DNA from 4 places in the Rhizobium sp. BR 250 genome. Region 1 is predicted to be linked to each of the others. Evidence: riboswitches for the same ligand, from Rfam matches in the RefSeq annotation. Region 1 holds a riboswitch; each other region holds the start of a gene.
What was found. A riboswitch is a leader RNA that binds a small molecule or an ion and turns the genes downstream of it on or off. The one in region 1 is predicted to bind cobalamin.
Positions count from the first base shown of each region.

Region 2: another riboswitch for cobalamin. It lies ahead of QD336_RS11345 (ABC transporter substrate-binding protein); the one in region 1 lies ahead of bluB (5,6-dimethylbenzimidazole synthase).
Region 3: another riboswitch for cobalamin. It lies ahead of nrdH (glutaredoxin-like protein NrdH); the one in region 1 lies ahead of bluB (5,6-dimethylbenzimidazole synthase).
Region 4: another riboswitch for cobalamin. It lies ahead of QD336_RS03530 (CbtB domain-containing protein); the one in region 1 lies ahead of bluB (5,6-dimethylbenzimidazole synthase).

Region 1 is NZ_JARWKW010000001.1:165,561-172,614, reverse strand. Features, by position in the region: gene QD336_RS00870 (NADP-dependent malic enzyme) at 1-994, shown strand, start outside; gene QD336_RS00865 (DUF2865 domain-containing protein) at 1,131-2,246, shown strand; gene bluB (5,6-dimethylbenzimidazole synthase) at 2,446-3,162, opposite strand; cobalamin riboswitch at 3,258-3,441, opposite strand; gene QD336_RS00855 (TolB family protein) at 3,653-4,483, opposite strand; gene QD336_RS00850 (glyoxalase superfamily protein) at 4,668-5,045, shown strand; gene QD336_RS00845 (NAD+ synthase) at 5,136-6,815, opposite strand; gene QD336_RS00840 (LTA synthase family protein) at 7,047-7,054, shown strand, end outside.
Region 2 is NZ_JARWKW010000006.1:57,623-64,676, forward strand. Features, by position in the region: gene QD336_RS11320 (ABC transporter substrate-binding protein) at 1-1,093, opposite strand, end outside; gene QD336_RS11325 (class I SAM-dependent methyltransferase) at 1,207-2,037, shown strand; gene QD336_RS11330 (pseudoazurin) at 2,142-2,621, opposite strand; gene QD336_RS11335 (ABC transporter ATP-binding protein) at 2,618-3,418, opposite strand; gene QD336_RS11340 (FecCD family ABC transporter permease) at 3,415-4,443, opposite strand; gene QD336_RS11345 (ABC transporter substrate-binding protein) at 4,440-5,471, opposite strand; cobalamin riboswitch at 5,630-5,863, opposite strand; gene QD336_RS11350 (GNAT family N-acetyltransferase) at 5,914-6,792, opposite strand; gene argE (acetylornithine deacetylase) at 6,994-7,054, shown strand, end outside.
Region 3 is NZ_JARWKW010000003.1:418,844-425,897, reverse strand. Features, by position in the region: gene QD336_RS07355 (nucleoside triphosphate hydrolase) at 1-575, shown strand, start outside; cobalamin riboswitch at 709-932, shown strand; gene nrdH (glutaredoxin-like protein NrdH) at 1,245-1,466, shown strand; gene nrdI (class Ib ribonucleoside-diphosphate reductase assembly flavoprotein NrdI) at 1,479-1,877, shown strand; gene nrdE (class 1b ribonucleoside-diphosphate reductase subunit alpha) at 1,865-4,051, shown strand; gene nrdF (class 1b ribonucleoside-diphosphate reductase subunit beta) at 4,068-5,042, shown strand; gene QD336_RS07330 (alpha/beta hydrolase) at 5,073-6,176, opposite strand; gene recF (DNA replication/repair protein RecF) at 6,316-7,054, shown strand, end outside.
Region 4 is NZ_JARWKW010000002.1:102,494-109,547, forward strand. Features, by position in the region: gene QD336_RS03510 (GNAT family N-acetyltransferase) at 76-564, shown strand; gene QD336_RS03515 (type 1 glutamine amidotransferase family protein) at 586-1,152, shown strand; gene QD336_RS03520 (hypothetical protein) at 1,330-1,644, opposite strand; gene QD336_RS03525 (CbtA family protein) at 1,649-2,359, opposite strand; gene QD336_RS03530 (CbtB domain-containing protein) at 2,371-2,553, opposite strand; cobalamin riboswitch at 2,715-2,955, opposite strand; gene QD336_RS03535 (c-type cytochrome) at 3,160-4,080, opposite strand; gene QD336_RS03540 (c-type cytochrome) at 4,163-4,597, opposite strand; gene QD336_RS03545 (LysE family translocator) at 4,717-5,346, opposite strand; gene QD336_RS03550 (helix-turn-helix transcriptional regulator) at 5,479-6,189, shown strand; gene QD336_RS03555 (manganese-dependent ADP-ribose/CDP-alcohol diphosphatase) at 6,178-7,023, opposite strand.

The DNA of each region.
Region 1 (7,054 bases):
CATCATGAAGCCGGTCTTTAACGCCGCCAAGGCCGCCGAAAAGAAGCGCATCATCTTTGCCGAAGGCGAAGACGAGCGCGTGCTGCGTGCCGCCCAGGTGCTGCTTGAAGAAGGCACCGGCATTCCGATCCTCATCGGCCGTCCGCAGATCATCGAAACGCGCCTGAAGCGCTTCGGCCTGCGCATCCGCCCGCATGCAGATTTCGCGGTGGTCAATCCGGAAGACGATCCGCGTTACCGTGACTATGTCGATGATTATTTCGCCCTTGTCGGCCGCGCCGGCATCAACCCGGAAGCGGCGCGTACCATCGTGCGCACCAACTCCACCGTCATCGGCGCGCTTTCGGTGAAGCGTGGCGAAGCGGATGCGCTGATCTGCGGCATCGAAGGCCGCTACGACCGCCACCTGCGCGACGTGAACCAGATCATTGGCAAGCAGGAAGGCGTGCGTTCCTTTGCGGGCCTCAGCCTGCTCATCACCCAGCAGGGCGCGCTGTTCCTCACCGATACTTTCGTGAACTATGACCCGACCTCCGAGGAAGTGGCGGAAATGGCCATTCTCGCGGCCAAGGAAATCCGCCGCTTCGGCATCACGCCGAAGGTGGCACTCGCCAGCCACTCCAATTTCGGCTCGCGCGATTCCGAAAGCGCCCGCAAGATGCGCCGCGCCCTGAAGATCGTGCAGGAAGCCGCACCGGAACTGGAAGTGGACGGCGAAATGCAGGGCGGCTCGGCGCTGTCGGAAGCGCTGCGCAAGCGCGCCATGCCGAACAGCGTGCTGACGGGTGAAGCGAACCTGCTGGTCTTCCCGAACCTTGATGCCGCCAACATCACGCTCGGCGTCACCCGCACGCTGACGGAGGGCCTGCATGTGGGCCCGATCCTGCTCGGCACTGCCCTGCCCGCCCATATCCTGTCGCCCAGCGTCACCTCGCGCGGCGTCGTCAACATGGCGGCCTTTGCCGTGGTGCAGGCCTCGCACCCTTCGGTGTGATAGAGGCCGCATTAACGCAATTTTGAACAGGCTGTTGCCGCATTGCGGCAACAGCTTATGTTATCTTCCTGAAACACGGATTTCGTGAAGTATAACGCCCCTGCCACCGGCCGGGGACATCGAACGGATCGCACAATTGACCCGGCGCAGCCGCATCATCGGCCTCCTGCTTCCCCTTGTTTTCATGGCCCCGGCCGCCGCTTTTGCGGATCAGGTCTGCGATACGCTTTATGCGCAGTTGCGCGAGCCGCCGCGCGTCGTCGGCAACACGGCCGAGGTGCGGCGCTACGCCAATGCGCTCGCGCGCCAGAACATCGTGATCCGCAAGATCAGGAACGATCTGCGCGGTTATGGCTGTTCGTCAGGCAGCGTCACTGTTTATGGCAATCCCAATGCCGGCCTCTGCGCTGAAATCGGCGATGCGCTCGCCGAGGCGGAGAGCGAACGCGACGCCATCATCCGCGACCGCGACGATGCCATGGCAACCGCGCGCAGCGACAACGGCGACATCAGACGCCAGCGCATTCTCGCCGCCCTTGATGCCAATGGCTGCAGCCCCGCCCCGGAAACGAACGCGCAATTGCCGCCGGCGCCCGATGTAACGCGTTATCCCGATGCCTTCCGGCAAAATGGCAACGAACCGGGACAAGCGGGGCTTTCACCCTACCCCAACGCCGCCGCCGAGGGTGGGCTTCGCACACTGTGCGTGCGCACCTGCGACGGCTCGTTCTTCCCGATCGCCTCCAATGCCTCACCGCTCGATTTCCGCGCCCAGGCCGAACAATGCCAGAAAATGTGCCCGGGAACCGAGACGGAGCTTTATTTCCATTCCATGGCGGATCAGGAAACCGCCGACATGATCTCCGCCGAAACCGGCAAACCCTACAAGGACCTGCCGACCGCCTTCGCCTACCGCAATTCCTCAACGAAAGCGCCCGGCTGCGCCTGCAACATGGCGGCCTATCACGAAGACATGCAAAAGCAGGAAGACGCCGCCCGGCCGGAATCCGAAAAGCCCTATTCCAGCATCACCACCATTCCATCACCCCAAGGTGACAAGAGTGGCGACAAGCAGCAGAAACCCGCCGAACAGCAACAGGCCGCCAAGCCACCGGAACAGCCCGTGCCCGAGCGCGACTATGATCCGAACGACGCCAAGGTGCGCGTTATCGGCCCGAAATTCCTGCCGGACCAGACGGGCCGGATCGACCTGAAGAACCCGGCATTGAAGGGCATTCAGCCGCAGCAGTGACATATGTTTTGGATCCGGGCAGGTACCACTTGCTTCTTCTCCCAGCCGGGGAGAAGTCCGCGGCAGCGGGATGAGGTGACAAGGGTCGAGATATTCGGAGAGCGTGCCCCCTCATCCGACCCTTCGGGCCACCTTCTCCCCGGCGGGGAGAAGAAACAAGCGGCAAGGCTCCACGTCACTCACAGACCGTCTAACTCCCTTACCGCCCGCCCCAGCGGTTGCGAAACACCAGTTCCTCCAGCGGCACACGCTGGCGCCAGCCCTTCACCGCCAGTTCCGGCTCGGTATAGAGCTCATTGACCCGCCCAAGGCACAGCCAGGCGACGATCTCGATATGCTCGGGGATATCGAGAATGGCGCGAACATCGCTGTCATGGAAGATGCTGACCCAGCCGACGCCGATGCCTTCGGCGCGGGCGGCGAGCCAGAGGTTCTGGATGGCGCAGACGGTGGAATAGACATCCGTGCGCGGATTGTGGGTGCGGCCCAGCACCACCTTGCCACCGCGCGTGGGATCGCAGGTGACGCAGATGCTGAGCGGCGCCTTGCGGATGCCTTCGAGCTTCAGGCTGCGATAAAGCGCCTGCTTTTCCCCCGCAAACATCGCCGCCGCCTCCTCATTGGCGCGGCTGAAGGCCACCCATGCCGCCTGGCGCACGGCGCCATCGGTGACGAGGGTGAAGTTCCATGGCTGCATGAAACCGACGGAAGGTGCGGAATGCGCCGCCTTCAGGAGGCGCTCGACGAGATCATCCGGCAGCGGGTCCGGCAGGAACTGGTCGCGCACATCGCGCCGCGTCTCGATGGCGCGGTAGATCGCCTCGCGCTCCTCCCCGGAAAACGGGCGGACGGGCGAAAGTGCGTGACTAAATGGGTTAACGTCAGGCGACGTGGTTAGAGGCGGTTCGGTCGGCATCGTTTATCCCCAACAATGCGGGCGCGCCGGTGCCGAAACCATGCCGGTTTGCAGCGACGACGCACTTTTTCAGCAACCTGCCGCCGTCCGCGCGGTTCGGTCTATCCTGCCAGGCCGGTCTTCTGACTAAGCTTCATCCGCCCCTTTTCGCCTTCCCGAATTGCTTCAGTGGCATGAGAAAAAGAGCATCCGCCTCACAGCGTTGGGCACGTTCCGGTCTCTCACCGGATTCCCGATTCTCCCGCCGCAAGGGCGGGCACCTGACTGGTAAAGCTATGGGCAAAAAGGCTTGCGAACGCAAGTATCGCCAAGGCCGCGCGACAATATGACCGTGCTCCTCACCTCCGTCATTCCGGCCTTGAGCCGGAATCCAGCCGACGCGGCTCTCACGCAGCGGAGGGCATCCTTTCAGCCCAATGACTTGGGCTGGCTGGATACCGGACCAAGTCCAGCATGACGGGAGGGGGTACACCACCTCGTCAGAATCGCATCACCCCACCGGGAAATATCTGACATAAGCGAACTCATCCCCATCCGGTGACCAGTTGGGGGAGTTCATCGTGCCCTGCCCGCCAAAAAGCTCAAACAGCGTTTCGACATTGCCGCCATCCATATCCATCAGCCGCACCCGCACATCAAGATCGCGCGGATGGTCGAAGACATCACCGTCATAAGAAACGAACACCACCTTGTCACCCTTCGGAGACGGGTGCGGAAACCAGTCGCCATAGGCGCTGTCGGTGATGCGCTCGACGGCAGAGCCATCCACCCGCACCCGCCAGATCTGCATCAGCCCGGTGCGGCTGGAATTGAAATAGATCCACGCGCCATCCGGCGAATAATCCGGCCCGTCATTGCGGCCTTCACCATGGGTAAGGCGTGTTTCAACACCGCTGTCTATGTCCATGGAATAAATATCGAAAACCTGATCGCGAATGCCGCAATAGGCAAAACCTTTCCCGTTGGGAGACCAGCCATGCCAGTAGGAAGGAAGGTTCTTCGTCATCAATCGCGGCGCGCCGCCCGCCGAAGGCAGCAGATAGATGGCGCTTTTGCCGAATTCCACCTTGTCGGAAATGGCATAAAGCGAACCGTCGGGCGAAATACCGTGATCGTTGTTGCAGAGCGTGGCAAAGCCGGTATCGACCTTTTCCGGCGAAACATCACCGGCAAGGGACAGCCGATAAAGCAGCCCTTCGCTGTTCAGCAGCAGATATTTGCCATCCGGTGACCAGTTCGGCGCCTCAAACAGCTCAGCTGTCTGCCACACCACCCGCATCTTGCCGGTGCGGATGTTGAAGATTTCGATGGAGCTGCGCATTCTGCCTCCCGGGCTTGTCAATGTTCCGACCGGAACGGCGCAGACATTCCATTTGCATCCGCCGCCGCCGTGGCTATGATCCTAGGGCGGCAGGCACCGTCCTGCAAATTCAAACCGGAAAAAACGCCAGCGCCCCGGCACCGTCCGCACCGCTTGCCGTTTCTCCCAGACCCGAGGTTCCGCGATGAATACCATCGCCGATCACGGCATCCGCTTCGGGCGGATCGCCGCAATGCTTCCTGTCAGGAATATCGAAAAGGCCCATGATTTTTATGTCGGTGTGCTTGGTTTCGAAAAGACCTTCGAAAACGGCAATCCCGTCGGTTTCATGATCCTGAAACAGGGCAATGCCGAACTGCACCTGACATTGCAGCCGACGCATAAGGCAGCCCCCTTCAACGTGGCGCATATGCTGGTGAGCGATGTCAATGCGCTGCATGCGATTTGCAAGAGCCATGGGCTGCGTATCATCAAAGGGCTGCAGGACAAGGACTATGGCCTGAGGGCCTTTGTGTTTGAAGACCCTGATGGCAACCGTATCGATGTGGGGCAGGTCATTTGAGATGAGCGGGCGGCGCGGGGTTTTCTCCGCGCCGTCCGTTTAAACACGAAGGCTTATTGTGAACCGAGCGCCCGCCGAACCTACCCGCGATCACCGATCCCGGAACCGGTTGGTAATCGGATAACGCCGGTCCCGCCCAAAGTTCTTCTTGGTGATCTTCACACCCGGGGCCGATTGCCGGCGTTTGTATTCGGCCAGATAAAGCAGATGCTCCACCCGGTGCACCGTTGCCACATCATGGCCGCGTGCCAGAATTTCCTCGACCGACATTTCCTTCTCGACAAGGCATTCCAGAATATCGTCCAGCACCGGATAGGGCGGCAGCGAATCCTGATCGGTCTGGTTGGGACGCAATTCGGCCGACGGCGCCTTGGCGATGATGTTGGCGGGGATCACCTCGCCGGAAGGGCCGAGCGCCCCCGGCGGCACATGGGCGTTGCGCCAGCTGGAAATGGCATAGACCTGCATCTTGTAGAGGTCCTTGATGGGGTTGAAACCGCCATTCATGTCGCCGTAAAGCGTCGCATAACCCACCGACATTTCCGACTTGTTGCCGGTCGTCACCACCATCGAGCCGAATTTGTTCGAGACAGCCATGAGGATGGTGCCACGTGTGCGGCTCTGCAGGTTTTCTTCGGTAATGCCCTCTTCCGTTCCCTCGAAGAGATCGGAAAGCGCCGAGAGAAAACCTTCCACCGGCTCGGCAATCGGCACGATGTCATAACGGCAGCCAAGCGCCTTTGCGCAATCGGCCGCATCCTTCAGCGATTCTTCCGAGGTGTAGCGGTAGGGCAGCATGATGCAGCGCACCCGCTCCTCGCCCAGCGCGTCGACCGCCAATGCGGCACAGATCGCCGAATCGATGCCGCCGGAAAGGCCGAGAACCACGCTCTTGAAACCGTTCTTGTTGACGTAATCCCTAAAGCCCAGCATGCAGGCGCGGTAATCCGCCTCCTCACCTTCCGGAATTTTCGAGAAAGGCCCGCTTTCGCAATGCCAGCCATCCGCGGTGCGTTTCCAGTCGGTAACGGCAAGCGTGGCCTCGAACTGGCTCATCTGGAAGGCAAGCGTCTTGTCGGCATTAAAGCCGAAGCTTGCGCCGTCGAACACCAGCTCGTCCTGCCCGCCCAGCTGGTTGGCGAAAACGAGCGGCAGGCCGCTTTCGATCACCTGCCGGAGCGCCACCTGATGGCGCACATCCAGCTTGCCGCGATAATAGGGCGAGCCATTCGGCACCAGCAGGATTTCCGCCCCGCTTTCGGCGAGCGTCTCGCACACGCCCATATCGTTCCAGATTTCCTCGCAAATCGGAATGCCGATCCTGACACCGCGGAAATTATAGGGCCCGGAAATCGACCCTTCGGAGAAAACACGCTTTTCGTCGAACTCGCCGTAATTCGGCAGGTCGATCTTGTCGCGCAACGCGATGATCTTGCCGCCATCCAGAAGCGCCACCGAATTGTGCCGGCCCGTCTCGCCCTGACGCGGGAAACCGATAACCACGCCCGGCCCGCCATCGGCGGTTTCGGCCGCCAGTTCCTCGACAGCCTTGAGGCAAGCCTTCAGGAAAGCCGGCTTCAGCACCAGATCCTCAGGCGGATAGCCGGATATGAACAGCTCGGTCAGAAGCAGAAGATCGGCGCCCTGCGTCGCCGCATCGGCCCGCGCCTCACGCGCCCTGGCGAGGTTGCCCGCCACGTCGCCAACAGTCGGATTGAACTGCCCGACGGCAATCCGGAGATGGTTCTTGATATCGTGTCTGTCGCTCATGCCCATTCAATACCGCGCCCGTGGCCGCTCCGCAACGCGGCAATTGCATGCCGCAACCCGGCTGCGCGAACAGGTATCCGCGTTCACACGAAGGTTATCGCCGCGCCCGCCAGGTTGCGCAAAGTTCATGTCGCATTCATCGCGCTTATGTGACAGTTACATGACACTTTTGCGACGCCCGATTCACCTCCCCGGATCGGTGCTGCCGCCTGCAATACCGGAGTAACAGGTTTGAGAGA
Region 2 (7,054 bases), on a different contig from region 1:
AGTCGAGCGGCAGGAAGCGGGCGTGCAGCTCCTTGAAGGTCGCCTCGGGATCGAGGTCCTTGAAGAGGTCCGGATGCAGCCACTTGGCGATTTCCTGAATGGCCACGAACTGATAGGGGTTGTTGTAGAACTGGTGCCAGATGGCGTGGACATTGCCGTCCTTGACCGCCTGCACGCCGGTGAAAGCCGGGCGCTTGGTGAGGTTCTCCAGCTTGCGATGGGCTTCCTTCAGATCTGCGCCATAACCAACGCCAACCCAGTTGCCGCCGGGAACATAACCGTTCCAGTTACCGCCGGTGATGATGATCTGTTCCGGGTTGGAAGCGATGATCTGTTCCGGGTTGACGGTGCCGAAGGTGCCGGGAATGATGCCCTTGGCCATGTTGATGCCACCGGCGAGCTCGACCATCTTGCCGAAATTCTCGTCACCGAAGGACATGCAGCAATCATCGGAGTAACCGCCGGCACGTTCCATGAACACGACAGGCTTCTTCGGATTGGCCTTTTCAAGCGTATCGGTGACCTTGGCGATGGAGTCGGCGCGGAACTTGATGAAGTCCTCGGCGATCTTTTCCTTGCCCGTCAGCTTGCCCATGACGCGCATGCTCGGCTCGGTATTTTCCATCGGCTTTTCGCGGAAGTCGACGTAAACGAGCGGAATGCCGACCTTGGCGAGCTTTTCGATATAGCCCGCTTCTTCGGTCGCCGTCTTGGCGTCGATGTTCATCAGGATCACATCGGGCTTCAGTGCAACCGCCTGCTCGATGTCGAAGGTGCCGTCCTTCATGCCGCCGAAGGTCGGCAGCTTGGCGATCTCGGGATATTTGGCGAGATAGGCCGCATAGGTTTCCGGGTCGGCTTTCGCCAGGTCATCGCGCCAGCCAACAACGTGCTGGAAAGGGTTTTCCTTGTCGAGCGCCGCCAGGAAATAGATCTGCCGGCCTTCGCCGAGGATCACATGCGAAACCGGCACATTGACTTCGACATCGCGGCCGGTCACATCCTTGACGGTGACCTTTTCGGCCAATGCCGGCCATGCGGCGGATACGAGAAGGCCAAGGGCAAGTGCCGCGGATTTGGCTGAGATGCGCATCGGATATTGCTCTCCAGTGTTGACTGGCGCGGCTGTATTATTTTCTGACTGTACTAGTCAACATTTATGTTTTAGAGCCATTCTTAACTGACCGGTACATGAGCTGAAGACCGATGATCGACACTATCCAATATGGCAAAAACGACAGCCTGAGAGACGAAATAAAGGCCTATTGGTCCGGCCGCGCCGCGACTTTCGACCTTTCACCCGGGCATGAAATTTTCTCCGAGGACGAGCGCGCGGCCTGGCACGCGCTTATCCTGAAACATCTGGGCCGCGGCGAGGGCCGCAAGGCGCTCGACCTCGCCAGCGGCACCGGCGTCATCTCGCACCTGATGGACGATCTCGGCTTTCAGGTCACGGGCATGGACTGGTCCGAGACGATGCTGGGGCTTGCCCGAGAGAAGGCGAAAAGCCGTGGGCGCAACATCCGCTTTTTTGTCGGTGATGCCGAAAATACGATGGAGCCGGACGAAAGCGCCGACGTCATCATCACCCGCCATCTGGTCTGGACGCTGGTGGACCCGCAGGCAAGCTTTGCCGAATGGTTCCGTGTTCTGAAACCCGGCGGGCAACTGCTGATCGTCGACGGCGATTTTGTGAATACCGGCTGGCGCGAAAGACTGGTGAAGAAACTGGCCGCCGGCCTGGAGAACATCGGCCTCGTCAAACCGGACCAGCCGCACAAGCCGGCGGACCCGGAAAACACCTTCAACAGCATTCTCTCTCGAGTCTATTTTTCGAAGGGTGCGAGGGCCGGCGATGTCGCGACGATGTTGCGTGCGGCCGGTTTCGAGCCTGTCTCGATCGATCAGGAGCTTCAGGCCATTCACCGCGCCCAGGCGAAAAATTTCAGCCTGCTGAAGGGCATCCTGCGCGGTCTGCAGCACCGTTACGCGGTCTGCGCGGTGAAGCCCGGCGACAACTCCGTCACCCCGGACTAGATCCGGGGTCCAGCACGATCAAGTCCTTGTCTCTTCACGGCGCAGACGCGCCGTGACTGGATGCCGGATCTAGTCCGGCTGACGGATAAGAGCTCGGCGCGACCTCATTTTCCCGCCTGCTCGAAAAGATCATCAAGCCGGGTCTTGGCACGACCTGGCACGTCGATTTCCTTGTAGCTCTGCGGCAGGGTCGCCTCGCCCACCTTGATCAGCATGACCATGCCCATGCCGTAATGCGGAGAGCATTTGATGCCGTAAAAGCCGGGCTTTTCGAACCCGGTCTCGAACTCGTCATTGATCCGGCTTTTGAACCCTTCGACACCTTCGGGAACCATGCCGTCAATGGTCGCGGCATTATGGCTCTTGTGGGTGGGAACGAAGCGCACGCGGTCGCCGGGGGCGATTTCCAGGAAATCTGGCTCGAATACCATCGGGCCTTTTTCACCCCGGTTCAGCATCTTCACCTCGAAGGTCTCGGCCGAAGCATGAAGGGGAAACCCTGTGGCCACCACGGCAATTGCGGCAGCGGCGCAAAACCCTCTGGCCTTTACAGCGGCGTCTACGAGCGTCGTGAATGTCATCATCGTGCCAGTACTTTCCTTGCTGGATCAGCCCGCCCATGGGCCGGCAGAAAACGAATATGGGAAAAACCGCCCTCATCCATGGTGACCGCACATTTCACCCCGAAGACGTCCGCGATCGTTGCGGCCGTCAGGACCTCCCGCGGTGGCCCGACCGCGATCATCTCACCCCGATGCATGATGGCGACGCGGTCGCAGAACATGGCGGCATGATTGAGATCATGCAGCGCCGCCACGACCGTCAGCCCCTGCCGGCGCACCAGGTCGAGCAAGCCGATCTGGTGGCCGATGTCGAGGTGATTGGTCGGTTCGTCCAGCAGCAGGATATGCGGCTCCTGCGCCAGGGCTCGGGCAATATGCAGGCGCTGCCGTTCGCCACCGGAAAGGTGGTGCCAGCTGCGTTCCGCCTTGTCGGCCATATCCACATTGGCAAGTGCTGCATCAACGATGGCGCTGTCATTCTGCGACCATGCGGAAAGCGGGCCGAGATAGGGCGTGCGCCCAAGTTCCACCGCCTGCCGCGCGGTGATGCGCTCGGTGGTTTCGGCCTGCTGCTCCACGAAGGCCAGCCGGCGCGCGAGTTCGCGCCGTCCTAATGAGCCAAGCGGCTCCTCGCCAAGCGTAACGTGTCCCCGGCGCGGTTTGCGGATGCCGGCCAGCATGGACAGAAGCGTGCTCTTGCCGGAACCGTTCGGGCCGATGATGCCGAGAAACTCCCCGGAACCGACATCGAGCGAAACGCCGCGGACGATATCGATATTGCCGGCATGGAAATGCAGGCCGTGGGCGGATAATTTCATGACCGCCCCCTTTTCTGCCCCAGGATGAAGGCGAAGGCGGGCGCGCCGACCAGCGCGGTGATGACGCCGATCGGCAGCACCTGGCCCGGAATGACGATGCGCGAGAGAACATCGGCGATAATCATGAAAACTGCACCTGTCAGCGCCGTCACCGGCAGCAATATGCCATGACGGACACCAACGAAGATGCGCGCGGCATGCGGAATGACGAGCCCGACAAAACCGATGGAACCGACCAGCGACACCATCGCGGCCGTCATGATTGCGGAAACGGAGATCAGCACCGCATAGACCCAGCGCACCGGAATGCCGAGCGAGGCTGCCGCCTGACCGCCGAAGGCGAAGGCATCCAGCGCCCGGGCATACCAGAGACAAACCGCAAGGCCCGCAAGGCTGACCGGCAAGGCCAGCCAGACATCCGGCCAGCGCACGCCGGAAAGATTGCCGAGCAGCCAGAACATGATGCCGCGCGCCTGTTCAGCATTGGCGGATTTGGTAACGATGAAGGAGGTCATGGCGTTGAACAGCTGCGAACCGGCAACCCCAGCCAGAATGATGGCGCTATTGCCATGCCCCGCCCGCACGGCCAGAAGGCTGACCAGCGAAAAAGCCACAAAAGCGCCGATGAGCGCGCCGGCCGGCATCGTCAAAAACCCCGCGCCGAAACCCAGAAGCGCCACGGCGACGGCACCGGTGGAGGCCCCGGCAGAGATGCCGAGAATATAGGGATCGGCAAGCGGGTTGCGCAAAAGCGATTGCAACACCGCCCCGGCAAGCGCCAGCGACGCCCCGCAACAGGCGGCAACAACGGCGCGGCTGAGGCGGTAACTCCAGACGATGCCCTCATCCAGCGGTTCAAGCGGATAACCCGCGTGGAAGACGCGGTTGGCGATGGTTTTCGCCACGACATCGAAAGGAATGGCAGTCTCGCCGATGGCCGCTCCGGCCATCAGCGCGACAAGCAGCAGGGCAAGCGCGGCAAATGCCAGCCCCGCCCTGCCAAGATGGGTAGAGAAACGGTTCACTTGGCGAGGCCAGCGGCCGAAATAGCCTCGGCCAGCGTTTCGATACCTTCGATAGTGCGAATGGTCGGGTTCATCGCCTGCGCATCCATGTCGAACACATGGCTTTCCTTGACGGCGGGCATGATGCTGGCCACGGGATCGGTTTCCAGGAACTTGCGCTTGACGGCAATATCGTCGGCCGGGAAGCGGCGGCGGTCCATCTTGCCGGCCACGATCACGGTCGGATTGGCCTTGGCGATGGTTTCCCAGCCAACGGTCGGCCATTCCTCATCGCTTTCGATGATATTCTTCAGGCCGAGCGCGGACATGATGTAACCGGGAGCGCCGTTGCGGCCGGCGACATAGGGGTCGATATCCAGTTCGGCGCTGGAGAACCAGAAGACGGCGGAAAGCTTGCCATTCGCGGAGGCGATCTTGGCGCGGGCGGCTTCCTCGCGCTTTTTCAGGTCGGCAACGACGTCTTCTCCGCGATCCTGCACGTTGAAGATTTTGGCAAGGTCGCGGATTTCCTGATAGATCAGCTCCATGGTGAAGCCCGTGTTGCGCACGCCATCACCACCGCCGGAATTGTCCTTGCCGACGCAATCGGCAGGCGAGGTATAGACGGGAATGCCGAGTTCGGCGAATTGCGCCGGCGTACCGACAACACCTTCCGGGCCGATCTGCCACTGGAACTGCGTCGTGACGAGGTCCGGCTTCTTGCCGACAACCGCCTCGAAGCTCGGATCATTATCGGCCAGCCGTTCGACCTTGGCATTGGCCTCCTCATAACCCTTCAGAACCGGGCCGATCCACAATGCCGTGCCCACTACCTTGTCAGCAACACCGAGCAGGTAAAGAACCTCGGTCGTGCTCTGGCCGACGGATACGGTGCGGGCGGGAGCCTGCTTGAAGGTGATCTCCTGGCCGCAGCTGTTGATCGTCAGGGGATAGGTGGTTTCGGCAGCATTGGCGCTGACAACAGGCAAAGCCGAAAGCACGGCGGCCAGAAAGCCGGCATGGACCGGCAGGCGTCTAGAATGAAACATGTGTTCTCCAGTCGAAAGTAAAACTTATTCCAGAGCAGCAGGCGTCAGAACGCGCAGCAACAGCGGGACGTCTTGTACGGAGAACGGTAATAGGACGCAAACGAAATGTTATGAAATAACATTACAATCTCCTCTTCCGGGCTTCCCCGCCCGTAACGATGGTTTATATTTTGACGGCAGGTCTCCTGGCTCACGGATTTGCGTCACTCACCTGCCTTCCCGTATTCCGGAGAATACAGTGGCATGACGCCTTCAAGCGTCACGGGGATGAACGACAATCCGCTTACAGTTGCGGGGGCAGCCACGGCATTGAACGAAAAAATCGCCCGCACCATGTTCCCTATTAATCCCTTCGCCTTTCGGCTGCAGGAACCGTCGCTTTCTCACATAAGGGGCAAGAGGCGGGGCGTCAATTGCGATCGTGTCGCAGCTCAGCACAAAGTCAGAACAGGGAAGGACCGGCCAGCGCAAAAATTCTCGCCGTGCCGGAGCCCATGGGCTGCGGTTCGTCTTTCGTCATGGTCGTCAGCGTTTCGATCGCCACCAAGCCGGATTGCGCGAGAAAATCAGCGAAGGAACCGCTGTCGCGCACGGCATCGAGACGGACAAGCTGTTCTTCCAGATCGACAAAATGCCGCCTGACGAGCGCAATCGCATCCATTTCCTCCACGGCAACGACCGGACCGATGATGTGGCCTCGCCCCGCCGCCCGGCGCAGCGCAAAGGCGACAAGCCGGCCAGCCTCAAACAGGCCATAACCCGTCTTTTCCATGAGAAGGCGCGACAGGACACTGCTGCGCAAAACGCCGAAAGCCACCCGGTCCAGGTCAGCCACATCGGCAAGGTGTTCTTCGGATAGCGGCTCAATTTTCTGTTTTCTGCCAATGGGCGACATCTCCGCCGGGCATTGCGCCTTTCCCCGAAACAGATGCACTTTTTCCGTTTCTCCGGTGAAACCCAGCCCGGCAAATAACCGCCTCGACTCGTCCGTGGCATTGAGCCGGAGCGATACGGCGGGGAATTTCGTCACAAGCCGCCGCACCAGCCATGGCGCCACGCCCTGTCCTTGCAGGCGCGGGGAAACGATGACCATGCCGAGTGTCGCGAAACCCTCATCATAGGGAAACAGCATCGCGGTTGCGACGACGCGATCGATCTCATCGAGCGCGGCGAGGCCGACGCCGCACTGCCGCAGAAAACACCATTCGTTCGCGTGATATCGCCACCCCACCGCCATGGAAAGCGCGTGCAGATGATCGGCCTCTACATCGGCGATATCCACGGTTCGCAACTCGAAACTATCGACTTTGAGCAGCTCCATAGCAAACGGCTCTCATTTCCTCCGGCGCGGAACCTTGATCCCGGCAGCCCAGCCACGACATCCGAAGATAACCAGGCTTGCCAGCAGGAATTTTCCGAAAGCACTGGAAGGACACAACAATCTACCGAAATCACCCGCATTTCAGCAGATAAACGCCGCTCACCACTTTAAGCTTTCGACGTTGAAACGACGGGGGCAGCCATGAACGCAATCGAAATTCTGGAGCGTCTTGTCGGCTTCCCATCGGTCGTCGGAACCGCCA
Region 3 (7,054 bases), on a different contig from region 1:
AATCCCGTTTCATCATAGCCATTGCCGGTCCCCCTGGGGCCGGCAAATCCACGCTGGCGGATGCGCTTTGTGATGCTTTGCTGGCGCGGGGCGAAACGGCCGCCGTGCTGCCCATGGATGGCTTCCATATGGACAATGGCATTCTCGAAGAACGGGGGCTGCTGCCGCGAAAGGGCGCGCCCGAAACCTTCGACGTGCGTGGCTTCCTCGATATCGTCTCCGCCGTCCGCAAGGGCGGGCAGGAGGTTCTTGTTCCGGTTTTCGACCGCTCCCGCGAAATCGCCATCGCCTCGGCCCGCGCGATTGCGCCGGACACGCGCCTGATCCTTGCCGAAGGCAATTATCTGCTGCTCAACGAGACACCCTGGACGACACTGTCCGGTAGCTTCGATCTCACCATTTTTGTGGGTCCATCCGTCGCAGTGCTTGAAGAGAGGCTGCGTAACAGATGGCGAGGCTATGGTCTCGATGACGCTCAAATCCACGCCAAACTGTTTGAGAACGATCTTCCCAACGGAAAAAGGGTGATCGAAAACGCCCGCCCCGCCGATATCCACATCGATATCTGGGAATAGGTTAACGCTTTCCCGTCCCTAAGCCACAAAGCGCATTTGCCGTTAAGCCTTTGTTGGCCATGTGTTGAATCTTTTTGATCCACAGGGTGGGGCTTTTGTGTGTCTATTCATTGACGTGAAAATTTCCTCATATACTATATGTGGTGTTCGAGGTTCTTCCGATTCGCAAGGATTGGGAGCTAAGACGGGAATTCGGTGCGTGATGCCATCATGGCGGAGCAAGGCCGAAACTGCCCCCGCAACTGTAAGCGGTGAGCATCGTTCCAATTTGGGTCACTGGGGCTGAAAGCCCCGGGAAGGCCGGAATAGATGTTGTGACCCGCAAGTCAGGAGACCTGCCTTGAGCGCAAACGTCCACGGGCGGGGTGTCCGGAGGAAGGTGTATGACGCAAATGATTTGCGTACGCCCTTTTCTGCCCCCTCCAGAACAAGCTTCGGGGTGAAGTCATGCCAGTGCATTTCTTTAAGTTGCTACGCTCGTCGGCGTAGAGAGTGATTTTGCGCGGCTTGCAGCGTTTTCAGGAAAACCGGACCCCGGTTTCGATCCGGAGATGCGACAAGTCGCCTGGGCTGCGCGCCTCACCTGAATGACAGATCCACCGCCACCCGATTGCGATTGCAGTCGGCAATGTTGAGCCGTGTCCGAAACCGGCTTCGAGAGAGGAAATTATGACCGTCACCGTTTACAGCAAGCCCGCTTGCGTCCAATGCACCGCCACGTATCGTGCGCTCGACCGCATCGGCGTTCCCTATGAGATCATCGATATTTCCGAAGATGCGGATGCGCTCGATCATGTTCGGGGTCTCGGTTACATGCAGGTTCCCGTCGTCGTTGCCGGCGAACGGCATTGGGCGGGTTTCCGGCCTGATATGATTGGCTCGATTAGCTGAGGCGGCAGGGCGATGGGTCTGATCGTCTATTATTCCAGCCGCTCTGAAAACACCCATCGTTTCCTTCTGAAACTGGGACGGCGTCTGTTTCGCCTGCCGCTCGGCGCCGAGGAGGACGTGCCTCAGGTGTCGGAGCCCTATGTGCTCGTTACCCCCACCTATGGGGGCGGCGGCACCAAAGGGGCCGTGCCGAAGCCGGTCATCCGGTTCTTGAACGAGCCCTCCAACCGAAATCTCATTCGCGGCGTCATCGCGGCGGGCAACACGAATTTTGGCGCAGCTTTCGCATCCGCCGGAGACATCGTCTCGCGCAAATGCGCAGTGCCGTTTCTCTATCGCTTCGAGCTTCTCGGCACGGAGGAAGATGTCGCCAACGTCAAACATGGATTGGAACGATTTTGGACACGCTGACCTCAAGCGCGCTGCGCAAGGACGCCAAACAGCCCGTAGCCGCAAGCCAGAAACCGGTTGAGACGGGACTGGATTATCACGCGCTGAACGCGATGCTGAACCTCTATGACGAAAACGGGAAGATCCAGCTCGACAAGGATCGCCTGGCCGCCCGGCAATATTTCCTCCAGCACGTCAACCAGAACACGGTATTTTTCCATAACCTCAGGGAAAAGCTCGATTATCTGGTAACGGAGGGATATTACGAGCAGGAGGTGCTGGACCAGTATTCCTTCAATTTCGTGCGTGACCTCTATGACGAGGCCTATGCCCGGAAGTTCCGTTTTCCGACCTTCCTCGGCGCTTTCAAATATTACACCTCCTACACGCTGAAGACCTTTGACGGAAAACGTTATCTCGAGCGTTACGAGGATCGCGTCTGCATGGTTGCGCTTGCGCTCGCGCGCGGTGATGAGCAGCTTGCCCGCGATCTGGTCGATGAGATCATTTCAGGCCGCTTCCAGCCGGCGACGCCGACCTTTCTCAACGCCGGCAAGAAGAGCCGCGGCGAGCTGGTGTCGTGTTTTCTGCTGCGCGTGGAAGACAATATGGAAAGCATCGGCCGCTCCATCAATTCGGCGCTGCAGCTTTCCAAGCGCGGTGGTGGCGTGGCGCTCTCCCTGACCAATATTCGCGAGGCCGGCGCGCCGATCAAGCAGATCGAAAACCAGTCTTCCGGCGTCATTCCGGTGATGAAGCTGTTGGAAGACAGTTTCTCCTACGCCAATCAGCTGGGGGCTCGCCAGGGTGCCGGCGCGGTCTATCTGCATGCTCATCACCCGGATATCATGCGCTTCCTCGACACGAAGCGCGAAAATGCCGATGAAAAAATCCGCATCAAAACCCTGTCGCTCGGTGTGGTGATCCCCGATATCACCTTCGAACTCGCCCGCAACAACGAGGATATGTACCTCTTCTCGCCCTATGATGTGGAGCGGGTCTATGGCGTGCCGTTGACGGAGATCTCGGTCACCGAAAAATATCATGAGATGGTCGCCGACAGTCGCATCCGCAAGAAGAAGATCAAGGCGCGCGAGTTTTTCCAGATCATCGCCGAAATCCAGTTCGAGAGCGGTTACCCTTACATCATGTTCGAGGACACGGTGAACCGCGCCAATCCGGTCGCCGGCCGTATCAGCATGAGCAATCTCTGCTCGGAAATTCTGCAGGTCAGTGAAGCGAGCGAGTTTGATGCCGATTTGTCCTATAGCCATATGGGCAAGGATATTTCCTGCAATCTCGGTTCGCTGAACATTGCCTCTGCCATGGACTCCGCCGATTTCGGCAAGACCATCGAGACCTCGATCCGGGCGTTGACGGCGGTTTCGGACATGAGCCACATTTCCTCGGTCCCGTCCGTGGAAAAGGGCAATGATGCGAGCCACGCCATTGGCCTCGGCCAGATGAACCTGCACGGCTATCTGGCGCGCGAACGCATCTTCTACGGTTCGGAAGAAGGCATCGATTTCACCAATATCTATTTCTACACCGTGACCTATCACGCCATCCGCGCCAGCAACCGGCTGGCGGTGGAACGGGGCCAGAGCTTCAAGGGCTTTGAAAACTCCAAATATGCCTCGGGCGAATATTTCGACAAATATACCGACCGGGAATGGTTGCCCGCGACGGAAAAGGTCCGTGAGCTGTTCGAAAAAGCCGGCATTGCCATTCCAACGCAGGAAGACTGGACAGCGTTGAAGCAGGACGTGATGGCATCGGGTCTCTATAACCAGAACCTGCAGGCCGTGCCGCCCACTGGCTCGATCTCCTATATCAACCACTCCACCTCTTCCATTCACCCGATTGTTTCGAAGATCGAAATTCGCAAAGAGGGCAAGATCGGTCGCGTTTATTACCCGGCTTCTTATCTTTCGAACGACAATCTCGAATATTATCAGGATGCCTATGAGATCGGCCCTGAGAAGATCATCGACACCTATGCAGCGGCCACCCAGCATGTCGATCAGGGCCTGTCGCTGACGCTGTTCTTCCGCGATACGGCGACGACACGCGATATCAACCGGGCACAGATCTATGCCTGGAAGAAGGGCATCAAGACCATCTATTACATCCGTTTGCGCCAGATGGCGCTGGAAGGCACGCAGGTTCAGGGCTGCGTTTCCTGCACGCTCTGATTTGAGGGACAAGAGAATGAACATCGCCGTAAAACCCGCGTCCCGTATCCGCGCGGTCAACTGGAACCGCATCGAGGACGACAAGGACCTCGAAGTCTGGAACCGCCTGACCTCGAACTTCTGGCTGCCGGAAAAGGTGCCGCTTTCCAACGACATCCCGTCCTGGGGAACGCTGAAGCCGGAAGAGCAGAAACTGACGATCCGTGTCTTCACCGGGCTGACATTGCTCGACACGATCCAGAACGGCGTCGGTGCCGTGCGCCTGATGGCGGATGCGGCTACGCCGCATGAGGAGGCCGTGCTCTCCAACATCTCCTTCATGGAGGCCGTGCACGCCCGTTCCTATTCGTCGATCTTTTCAACGCTCTGCCTCACACCGGATGTTGACGACGCCTATCGCTGGTCGGAAGAAAACGAGTTCCTGCAGCGCAAATCCGCGCTCATCATGCGCGAATATGACAGCGGCGATCCGCTGAAGAAAAAGATCGCCAGCGTGTTTCTGGAAAGTTTCCTGTTCTATTCCGGCTTCTATTTGCCGATGTTCTGGTCAAGCCGCGCCAAGCTCACCAACACGGCAGACCTCATCCGTCTCATCATCCGCGATGAGGCCGTGCACGGCTATTATATCGGTTACAAGTTCCAGCGGGCGCTGGACCGCCTTGGCGAGGCGCAAAGACAGGAAATCAAGGATTTTGCCTTCGATCTGCTGCTCGAGCTTTACGACAACGAGGCGAAATATACCGAAGACCTCTATGACGGCGTTGGCCTGACGGAAGACGTCAAGCAGTTCCTGCATTACAATGCCAACAAGGCCCTGATGAATCTGGGTTATGAGGCGCTGTTTCCGGCCGAGGCTTGCCGGGTCAATCCGGCGATCCTCTCGGCGCTCTCGCCCAATGCCGATGAAAATCACGACTTCTTCTCAGGGTCCGGCTCATCCTATGTCATCGGCAAGGCGGTCGCCACCGAGGATGAAGACTGGGATTTCTGAAACCGGTGTGCCACCAAGAACCCGCAGAAACTATTGCGGGTTCACCACCTGGCTTGCAAGGCGGAAGGGGCTGGAAACGGTCGCTCCGATAGCATCGAAAACGAAGGCTCCCGCACTGTTGATGTCGCCGCCGCGCCTGCTTGCCTCAAGTTGCGGCACCATGGAGGCCAGCGCCGCATAGCGGTCGTGATTGAGCGGGTCCGACGCTTCGAGATTAGAGATGTCGACGAATTGCACGCCTTCCTTCAGGGCAGCTTCCTGCACCTGGCGGTCGGTAACATCCAGTGCGCCGATGCGGGTGACATCGGCACCCAGGATGGAGGACGCTTTCAGGGCTCGGTCGTCCTTGGACACCAGCACCGTGAGCGGCGGGTCGAGCCGGCCGACCACCTCGATCTGCTTGCGGAAGACATCGGCGTCGATATCGGGCGCAGCCAACACCACCTGCAGCTTGGCGATGACATCGTTTTTGCCCTGGAAGCGTAGTTGCCGCAATGCTTCCATGACCAGCCAGCCGCCCATGCTGTGGCCGAACAGGACGACGCTTTTCTTCGGGGTCTGGCGGGTTAGGTCGGTCAACAGCGCGGCGAGCGCATCGCGTGAAAAGGTCGCCGATTCCTTGTCGGCGACGTAGCCGGTGACATTGGCCTGCGACGGCCAGGAAAAGACCAGCGGCACGCCGTTCATATTGGCATCGGCAGCCATCTGCGCCGCGCGGAACAGGGCTTCCTGGTAGCTGTAATTGTAACCATGCACAAAAAGCGCGATCTGCCTGCCGGAGCGGGCAATGTCGCCAAGATCGGCGTTGAGTTGCGGCTTGGTCAGCATATCGGCTCTGGTGACGACAAAGTCCCTGTTCGGATCCGGCTTGCCGCTGGCCCATTCGATTTTCCCGCTTTTATGGGTGGGCGGAATGGAAATGTCGAAGCGTGCATAGTTGGGCTCGACCGCGCGCCCTGTGCCGAAGCCTTTTTTCGCCTCCTTGTCCTTCTCCCGTGTGCTCGCCACATAGGCGGTCACTATTTTCGTGCCACGGGTCTTGGTATTGACCGCTTGCAGCACATCTGCCCCCGGTCGGCCCGCGCAGGAGGAAATAAGACCGAGCGTGAGAAGGAGCGAAAGGATCAGGCGCATGGATGGCTACCGGTGACAGGGAACGGGTTCATAAATAACTTCCCGCTGGAAAAGTTGCTACTGGAGAATGAATTGGTCTTCGGCACGGTTGGGCATTCCCCTCCTTGCCATCCGGCCATGTTCGTTTTAGGCCGTACAGATGACGAACAAGGTGTCGCTTTTACGGCTGAAACTCACGGACTTCCGCAACTATGCGGCGGGGGCGCTCACGCTTGATGACAGGCATGTGGTGCTGACGGGCGATAATGGCTCCGGCAAGACCAATCTGCTCGAGGCTGTTTCCTTTCTTTCGCCAGGACGCGGCCTGCGCCGGGCCATCTTGTCCGATGTGACACGGGTGGGGGCGGAAGCCACTGGTTTCTCGATCTTTGCCGATGTCGAGGGCATGGATGGTGAGGTCGCCATCGGCACAGGGATCGAAGGCGATGGCGAGGTGGTGTCGCGTCGCCTGCGCCTGAACGGCACGCCCGTCAAATCCGTCGATGAATTGACCGACCATCTGCGGGTTCTGTGGCTGACACCCGCCATGGATGGTCTCTTTACCGGCTCCTCATCGGACCGCCGGCGTTTTCTCGATCGGCTGGTGCTGTCGCTTGATCCCGCTCATGGTCGGCGGGCAAGCGATTTCGAAAAGGCCATGCGCGGCCGCAACCGTCTGCTTTCGGAAGGCCGCTTCGATCCGGTCTGGCTGGATGGCATCGAAAAACAGATGGCCGAACTGGGCATTTCCATGGCGGTTGCCCGTTATGAAATGCTCGGCCTGTTGAAGACCCTGATCGAGGGGCGGGCCGGCAATGCGGCCTTCCCGTCGGCGGCGCTGTCGCTCTCGGGTTTCATGGATGACGGGCTCAACCGCCCGGCTGTCGATCTGGAAGACG
Region 4 (7,054 bases), on a different contig from region 1:
AACAAGCCGCCGTCAGGCGGCTTTGTTGTTTTCAAACGTCCTGACGGCACCGATAAGACCAAAGGACCAAAAAAAATGACCGAAGATAGCTCCCTCACACTGGAAAGACCGCCCGTCGTCATCATTCGCGGCGCGCGCAAGTCGGATTTGCCCGAACTCAACGAGATGATCACGCTGCTTGCCTCCTACCACGGCGATGCGGCGGCCATCACGCCCGCAAAGCTGGAACGCGACCTGTTCGGCCCCCTTCCCTGGGTGCATGGCCTTGTGGCCGAGGCCGATGGCGCGCTGATCGGCTACGCACTGCTTCTGCCGCTCTACAGGGCGCAGGAAGGCCGGCGCGGGCTGGAGCTGCACCATCTCTTCGTGCGTGACGGCCATCGTGGCCATGGCACCGGCCAGCATCTGGTGTCCCGCGCCCGCGATATCGCCAAGCGCCTTGGCTGCGACTATCTTTCCGTCAGCGCCACGACCGGCAATGTCGCGGCGCATCGTTTCTACGAAAACATGGATTTCGCACCGCGGCCGGTCACCGGCATGCGCTACATGCAGTCCATCGCCTGATTAAAACCGACGGAGACCACCATGACACGGATCGCCATTGCGCTGGCACAGGATTTTGCTGACTGGGAGCCGGCGCTGCTTGCTGCTGCAGCGCGCGGCTATCTCGGTGCCGAGATCATTCACGCCACACCTGATGGCAGGCCGGTGACCTCGATGGGCGGGCTGAAGGTGACGCCGGACACCTCCTATGACGCGCTCGATCCCGCTGATATCGATGCGCTCGTCATTCCCGGCGGTCTCAGCTGGGAAAAGGGAACGGCTGCCGATCTTGGCGGGCTGGTCAAGCGGTTTCGCGAGAAGGACCGGCTGGTCGCCGGTATCTGCGCGGCGGCAAGCGCGCTTGCGGGCACGGGTGTGCTGAACAATGTCGCCCATACCGGCAATGCACTGGCATCGCACAAGGCCTATCCGGCGTACAACGGTGAGGCGCTTTATCGCGACCAGCCGAAAGCGGTCAGCGATGGCGGCATCATCACGGCGGCCGGCAGCGCGCCGGTGAGTTTTGCGGTGGAAATTCTGAAAAGCCTCGGCCTCTTTGGTCCGGAAGCCGAGGCGGAACTTCAGGTTTTTGCGGCGGAGCATCGGTGAGGCGCATCCGCCTCAATGCTTTACAACCCTCCACTTCCCCGTCATTCCGGCCTTGAGCCGGAATCCAGCCAGCCCAAGTCCTTGGGCTGAAAAAGACTCTTCTCGCCGCCGCGCAGACGCGCGTCGACTGGATCCCGGCTCAAGGCCGGGATGACGGAGGTGGGAATATCGAGCCAGTCAAGACTGATCAAGCACCCGGCAAACGCGAGGCGCCGACGCATCGCCCTCACCCGCTATCGCCCGGCGAATATCGCGGCTGTTCAGATGCAGGCTGCGGCCGGCGGGTAAATTCGAGCGTTTTATCTTGCTGAGCGCCGCAGCGGTAAAGGCGGCCTCGTGATCATGAAAACAGGCGAGAGCCGCCTCGCGTCCCGGGGTTGCCCCGAGGATTGCCTTGAAGGCAAGCCGGTGCACGGCGCAGGGCGCGTCGTGACCGGGAACGGCAAAACGCAGCGCATCGAGTTCCTCACTCCATTCCGCTGCGTCCTGCATGGGCTTATGCCTGCTGGAAGCGCTTCAGGAAAAACGCGCTCAATGTGCCGAGCAACGCCCAGAAGACGAAGCTGGTGATGGTGGCGGCAACGATGAACTGACGCTCCAGCGGCAGCGGTGCCAGCGCATGTTCACCTTCCGGCGGCAAGGGCGCACCCACCACATGCGGCGCGACGATCAGCACCAGCGCCAGCACAATGGCCCAGGGTTCACGGCGGAAGGCGATGAGCGCAATGCCGCCCGCGGTTGCGGCAACGGTTGCGAGCCACCAGATCTGCCGTGCCTCAAGTGCGGCGGCCGGGCTTCCCGGCAGTTCCGGCGGCAGGCCGATCATCGGGGCCAGCATGACGGCGGCGAAGCCGGCGACGCCCCACAAAAGCCCTTCACGCCAGCCGGTATTGGTGCCGCGCAAGGAGATGAGGCCGGTCAGCACCAGCGCATAACCGATGGCGGTCAGCACATTGGCGGCAACCGTATAGGCGGTGCGCTCGAAACCATCGGCCGGGGCCCAGGCCTCGTCATTATGCTCATGGGCGGGAACGGCAGCGCCGGGCGCCGGCGCATCATGGCTATGCGGCGCTTCACCGGCGCTTTCATAGGTTTCCGCCTGCAGGATGAGCGGCGTGGTGCCGAAAGCCTGCATGGCAGACACGGCGAAACCGCCGAGAATGCCGACGAGAATGGCGGTAAAGACGATATTGCGAAAAGATGACATGCCGTTTCCCCTCAATGGCAGGGGAAGGCATTGGCATGGCGCGTGTCATGCGCGGCATTGTGAACGGCTTCCACATGGGAAAAGCCGACAAAACCGACGACGAACAGGCCAAGCACGATCGCCGTCAGCGATTGCGCGAAGCTGGCTGTTTTTGCAGACGCGGCTGAATTGGCCGTATTCTGGTTGATGGACATGGTGACCCCTCTCCGGCGCGACCCCGCGCCTTTGGACACGGCCGAACGGCACAAGCCGCAAGACCACATGCGATATACTTCACCACGGGGATACGAGACTGACACAGGGAGGCATTGATCCCGCCGCCCTGAAATTCCGCTCTTCCGGACACCCCGCCGGCATGGATATTTCCGTGATGGCAGGTCTCCTGGCTTGCGGGTCAAAACCTGAAACACCTTCCCGGTATCGCCCTCACCCTGCTCGGAAACTCCGGTTCCGGGCGAGATGGCTTGCCAGTGGCATTTCGTTTCAGGCTCTCCGCTCACAGTTGCGGGGGCAGCCACGAATGAGGATTTCTCCCTATCGTGTTCCCTTTTCACCTTCCGGAACGCCCGGAAGGAACCATCACAGGGTTGTTATCCGTCGGGTGCGGGCGGGAGTCAATGGCGGCAACACGTTTGATGTGCTCGCGGGGTTGCCATTGGGCCTATGTGCAGAGTTTTCCCGTCACCCCGGACTTGATCCGGGGTCCAGCGCGATCAAGTCCTTGATCGCAAGACACTCTTTTCACGGCGTAGACGCGCCGTGGCTGGATGCCGGATCAAGTCCGGCATGACGGCTGAGGGTTACCGCGCCGGAATGGCCTTCAGATAGGCGGCAATCGCATCGCGGTCTTCGGCTGTCAGATGCGCCATGTTCTGCTGCACCTTGACCATGGAGCCGCCGACGCTGTCGAATTCCGGGGTGAAGCCGGTTTCCAGATAGCTGGCAATATCGGCTTCGGCCCAGCTTCCGATGCTTTGCGAACCGGGCGTGATATCAGGAATGCGGCCTTCGCCTTCCGGATTGGGGCCGCCGGCCAGCCACTGATCCTTCACGAAACCACCAAGCGCATTGCGCGGCGTGTGGCATTCGCCGCAATGGCCCGGCCCTTCCACCAGATATTGGCCACGCAGCAATTCGGCATTGGCATTGGCAAGTTCGATGCGCGGCGGTGCGGCGGGATCGAAATAGAGGAATTTCCAGCCGCCCAGCGCCATGCGCAGGTTGAAGGGGAACGGCAGCTCGTGATCCGGCGCGTCGTTCTGGCTGGCCGGGAGGACCTTCAGATATCCGAAGAGATCGTTGATGTCCTTCTGCGTCATGCGGGCATAGGAGGCATAGGGAAAGGACGGATAAAGATGTTCGCCGTTCCTGCCCACACCGCGCGTCATGGCGTCACCAAATTCCGCCAGCGTCCAGCCACCGATGCCATGCTGCGGATCGGAGGAAATATTGGGGACATGGAAGGTGCCGAAGGGGCTTTTCAGCGCCTGCCCGCCCGAAAGCGTCAACAGCGCCTCGCCATTGGCGTCGGGTGCGGCATGACAGCTTGCGCAGCCGCCGGCCCAGAACAGCGTTTCGCCATTGGCCAGATCCGGCTCGCCAAGGCTGACCCAATGGCTGGGCGCCTGACGCTGGGGCGCGGTGACCCAGGCGAAAATACCGTAACCCGCAATGGCCGCGACCACGATGCCGCCCGCAAGTTTGGTCCAGATGGAAGACATGCCCCTCCCCATTCTCACCTGACCGGATCAGGCGTCTTTCGAGCTGAAAAAACGCCGCCGGGAAGCGGCGTTTTGAAAAGGATCACTTCTTCAGACGATAGGTCTGGTGGCAGGTGCCGCAATCGGCGCCGAGCGCCTTCATGGCGGTGGCAACGCCGGTCTGGTCGGTGGGCAGATTGGCGAGAACCAGATCCGCATCCGTGCCAAGCTTGGCGGCCTTGGCCTTGAAGTCCGCAAAGTTTTCCCAGATGGCGGGAGCGGCCGCGCTGCCGGTCTCGGTGCCGGCGGGGAACTGATCGGGGAAAGCCTTGGCATTGGTGCTGATGGTGGTCACGGCGGCCTTGACAGCGGCAGCGTCAAAGGGCTTCTCACCCTTGGATATGGCGGCGAGCGCACCCATGGAGCCGCCGATCTGCTTCATCAAGCCTTCACGTTTTTCGACTTCGCCGGCAGCATAGACAGCTCCGGCGCAAAGACAGCCGAACAGCATGGCCGCCGTGATGGTTTTCAGTTTCATGCACACTCTCCTTGATTCCGGCTGGGACACCGGGCGCTAGATGGAACGGCGCGAGGATGCCCTTTCCGGATGGCGAAAAGAAGTCACATTGCGGTGAATTCCATCGTGAAAACAGAAGTCTAGGAGAGGGCCTCCCACAGCGTGAGAAGTGCAGCGGCAATCAGCATGAAACCAGCCGCACGGCCGATGAAGATGGTGACGGCAGGCGAGGACACGAGCCATTGCCGGCTCCTGTCCGCCGTCAACGCCAATGCGCCATAAACGGTGAATTGCGTCACCGCCACCATCGCGCCCATCACCAGCCCCTGCATCCAGATCGGGCCATAGGCGGGTTTGAGGAATTGCGGATAGATCGCCATCATGAACAGATAGGCCTTCGGGTTGGAAAGGCAGGTCAGCACCGCCCGCCAGAATGCTTTTCTGACCGAGGCGCTCGCCTGCGCTTCGTCACCATTCACGACGATTGCGCTGCGCATCAGGCCGATGCCGATCCAGACCATGTAGGCCGCCCCCGCGACCAGCAGCGGCAGGAACAGCGACGGCATCCAGGCGGCGAGCATGCCGACACCCAGGGCGCCATAAAGCGAATGCACCATGCCGCCGGCGCTCATGCCGCTTGCGGCGGAAAGGCCGGTTCTCCTGCCGCCCGTCAGCGCGCTTGCCAGCACGAACAGCATATCCATGCCCGGCAGGATGATGATGCCGAACAGGACGAGAAAGAAAAGCCAGAGATTTTCGGCGTAACTCATGTCAGTATCTCCCAAAACGGTTCACGACACATTCGGGAAAATCCATGTTTCTCAATGTGTTTTTCCGTTTATAGGGAAAGCCAACTGACAGCGTTGTGTCAGTTGTGTCGGGAGAACCACCAGGAAACGGCAATGCGCAAGGCATCGAGACTGTTCGAGATCATCCAGATCCTGCGGCTGGCGCGCCGCCCGGTGACCGCGCAGACGATTGCTGACATGCTGGAAGTGACGGTGCGCTCGGTCTATCGCGACATCGCCGCGCTTCAGACCATGCGCGTGCCCATCGAAGGCGAGCGCGGCGTCGGCTACATCCTGCGTCCCGGCTTCAACCTGCCGCCGCTGATGTTTTCCATCGAAGAAACCGAGGCTATCGTGCTGGCGCTCGCCATGGTCGGCCGCTCCAGTGATGCGGAACTGCGCCAGGCGGCGAAAAAGGTCAGCGACAAGATCGCCGCCTCCCTGCCCGAACCGCTGTCGAAGACGCTTTCCGCCAATGCTCTGCACGCCTGGGGCAGTATCGCGCCAGCCCCCGCCGGCATCGATCTTGCGATGGTCAGGCGGGCGGTGCGTGATGAAGAGCGGCTGGACCTGAGCTATCGCGACGAGACCGGCGCGGAGACACAGCGACGGATTCGGCCGATTGCGGTGATCTATTATTCCGAGACGGTGAATATCGTCGCCTGGTGCGAATTGCGCCACGCGATCCGCAATTTCCGTTCCGACCGGGTGCTGGGCTGCGCCGCGACGGGCAGCTTCTTCAAGATGGAAGGGGAGAAGCTGCGGCAATTGTGGATGAGCGGCTGGCAGAGCAACCAGCCGGCGAGCCCGCACTCACAGCCGTAAAAGGCGATTCTCCTCCCGCCCAAAACCGCGAATGACGATCCGGTCCGCAAACACATCGGCGATGGCGAAGGTGTTCTGGTCCGGCGTATCCACCATGCCCTTGAAATTCACGAAATGGGTGGTGCCGAGCAGGCCGTAATTGCCCTCGTGATTATGGCCGTTGAACCATGCGGCAACGGACGGATGGGAGCCGAGAAGATCGAGGATACGGGGCGCGTCCCACATGTTGTGGGCGTTTTCCGGATAAACGGGATAATGGCACAGCACGATCACTTTTTCGCCCGCCGCATCCGCCTTTTCCAGAACGGTGCGCAGCCATTCGAATTGCCCGTCGCTCAGTGAGGCGTTCCAGTCCTGCGCATTGATGGCATCCGCATCCTTGAGACCCTTCAATCGCTCCTGCGCGATCGCGCGGCGCGGATCACCGGGAGGCGGGGCGAAGAGGCTGACCTCGTTGCCGTCAAGCACGACGAAACGGATGTTGCCGATGGCGAAATCATGCCATGGCGCCTTCATGCCAAGGCGGGCATGGATGGCGGAAAGATGCTCGGGCGCGACGGCGAAATCGTGATTGCCCGGCAGCAGCACCGAAGGATGACGAAGCGCGTCATAAACGCTGAGGATCGCATCGAAATTTTCAAAGCCGCGATCGATGATATCACCGAGCGTCACCACGAAGGCCAGCTCCTCGCGGTTGAAGGCGTCAATCGCCTCAGCCAGCTTTTTCGGGCTTTCGGCATAATAACGGCCCATGTCCGGGCGGGGATCGGCGTCGGCATATTGGGGATCGGCGACGATGCCGAAGGAGAAGAGAGGTGTGCTTTTTTCAGTCATGATGCGCCGCGATAACCCCGGCTGATGACAG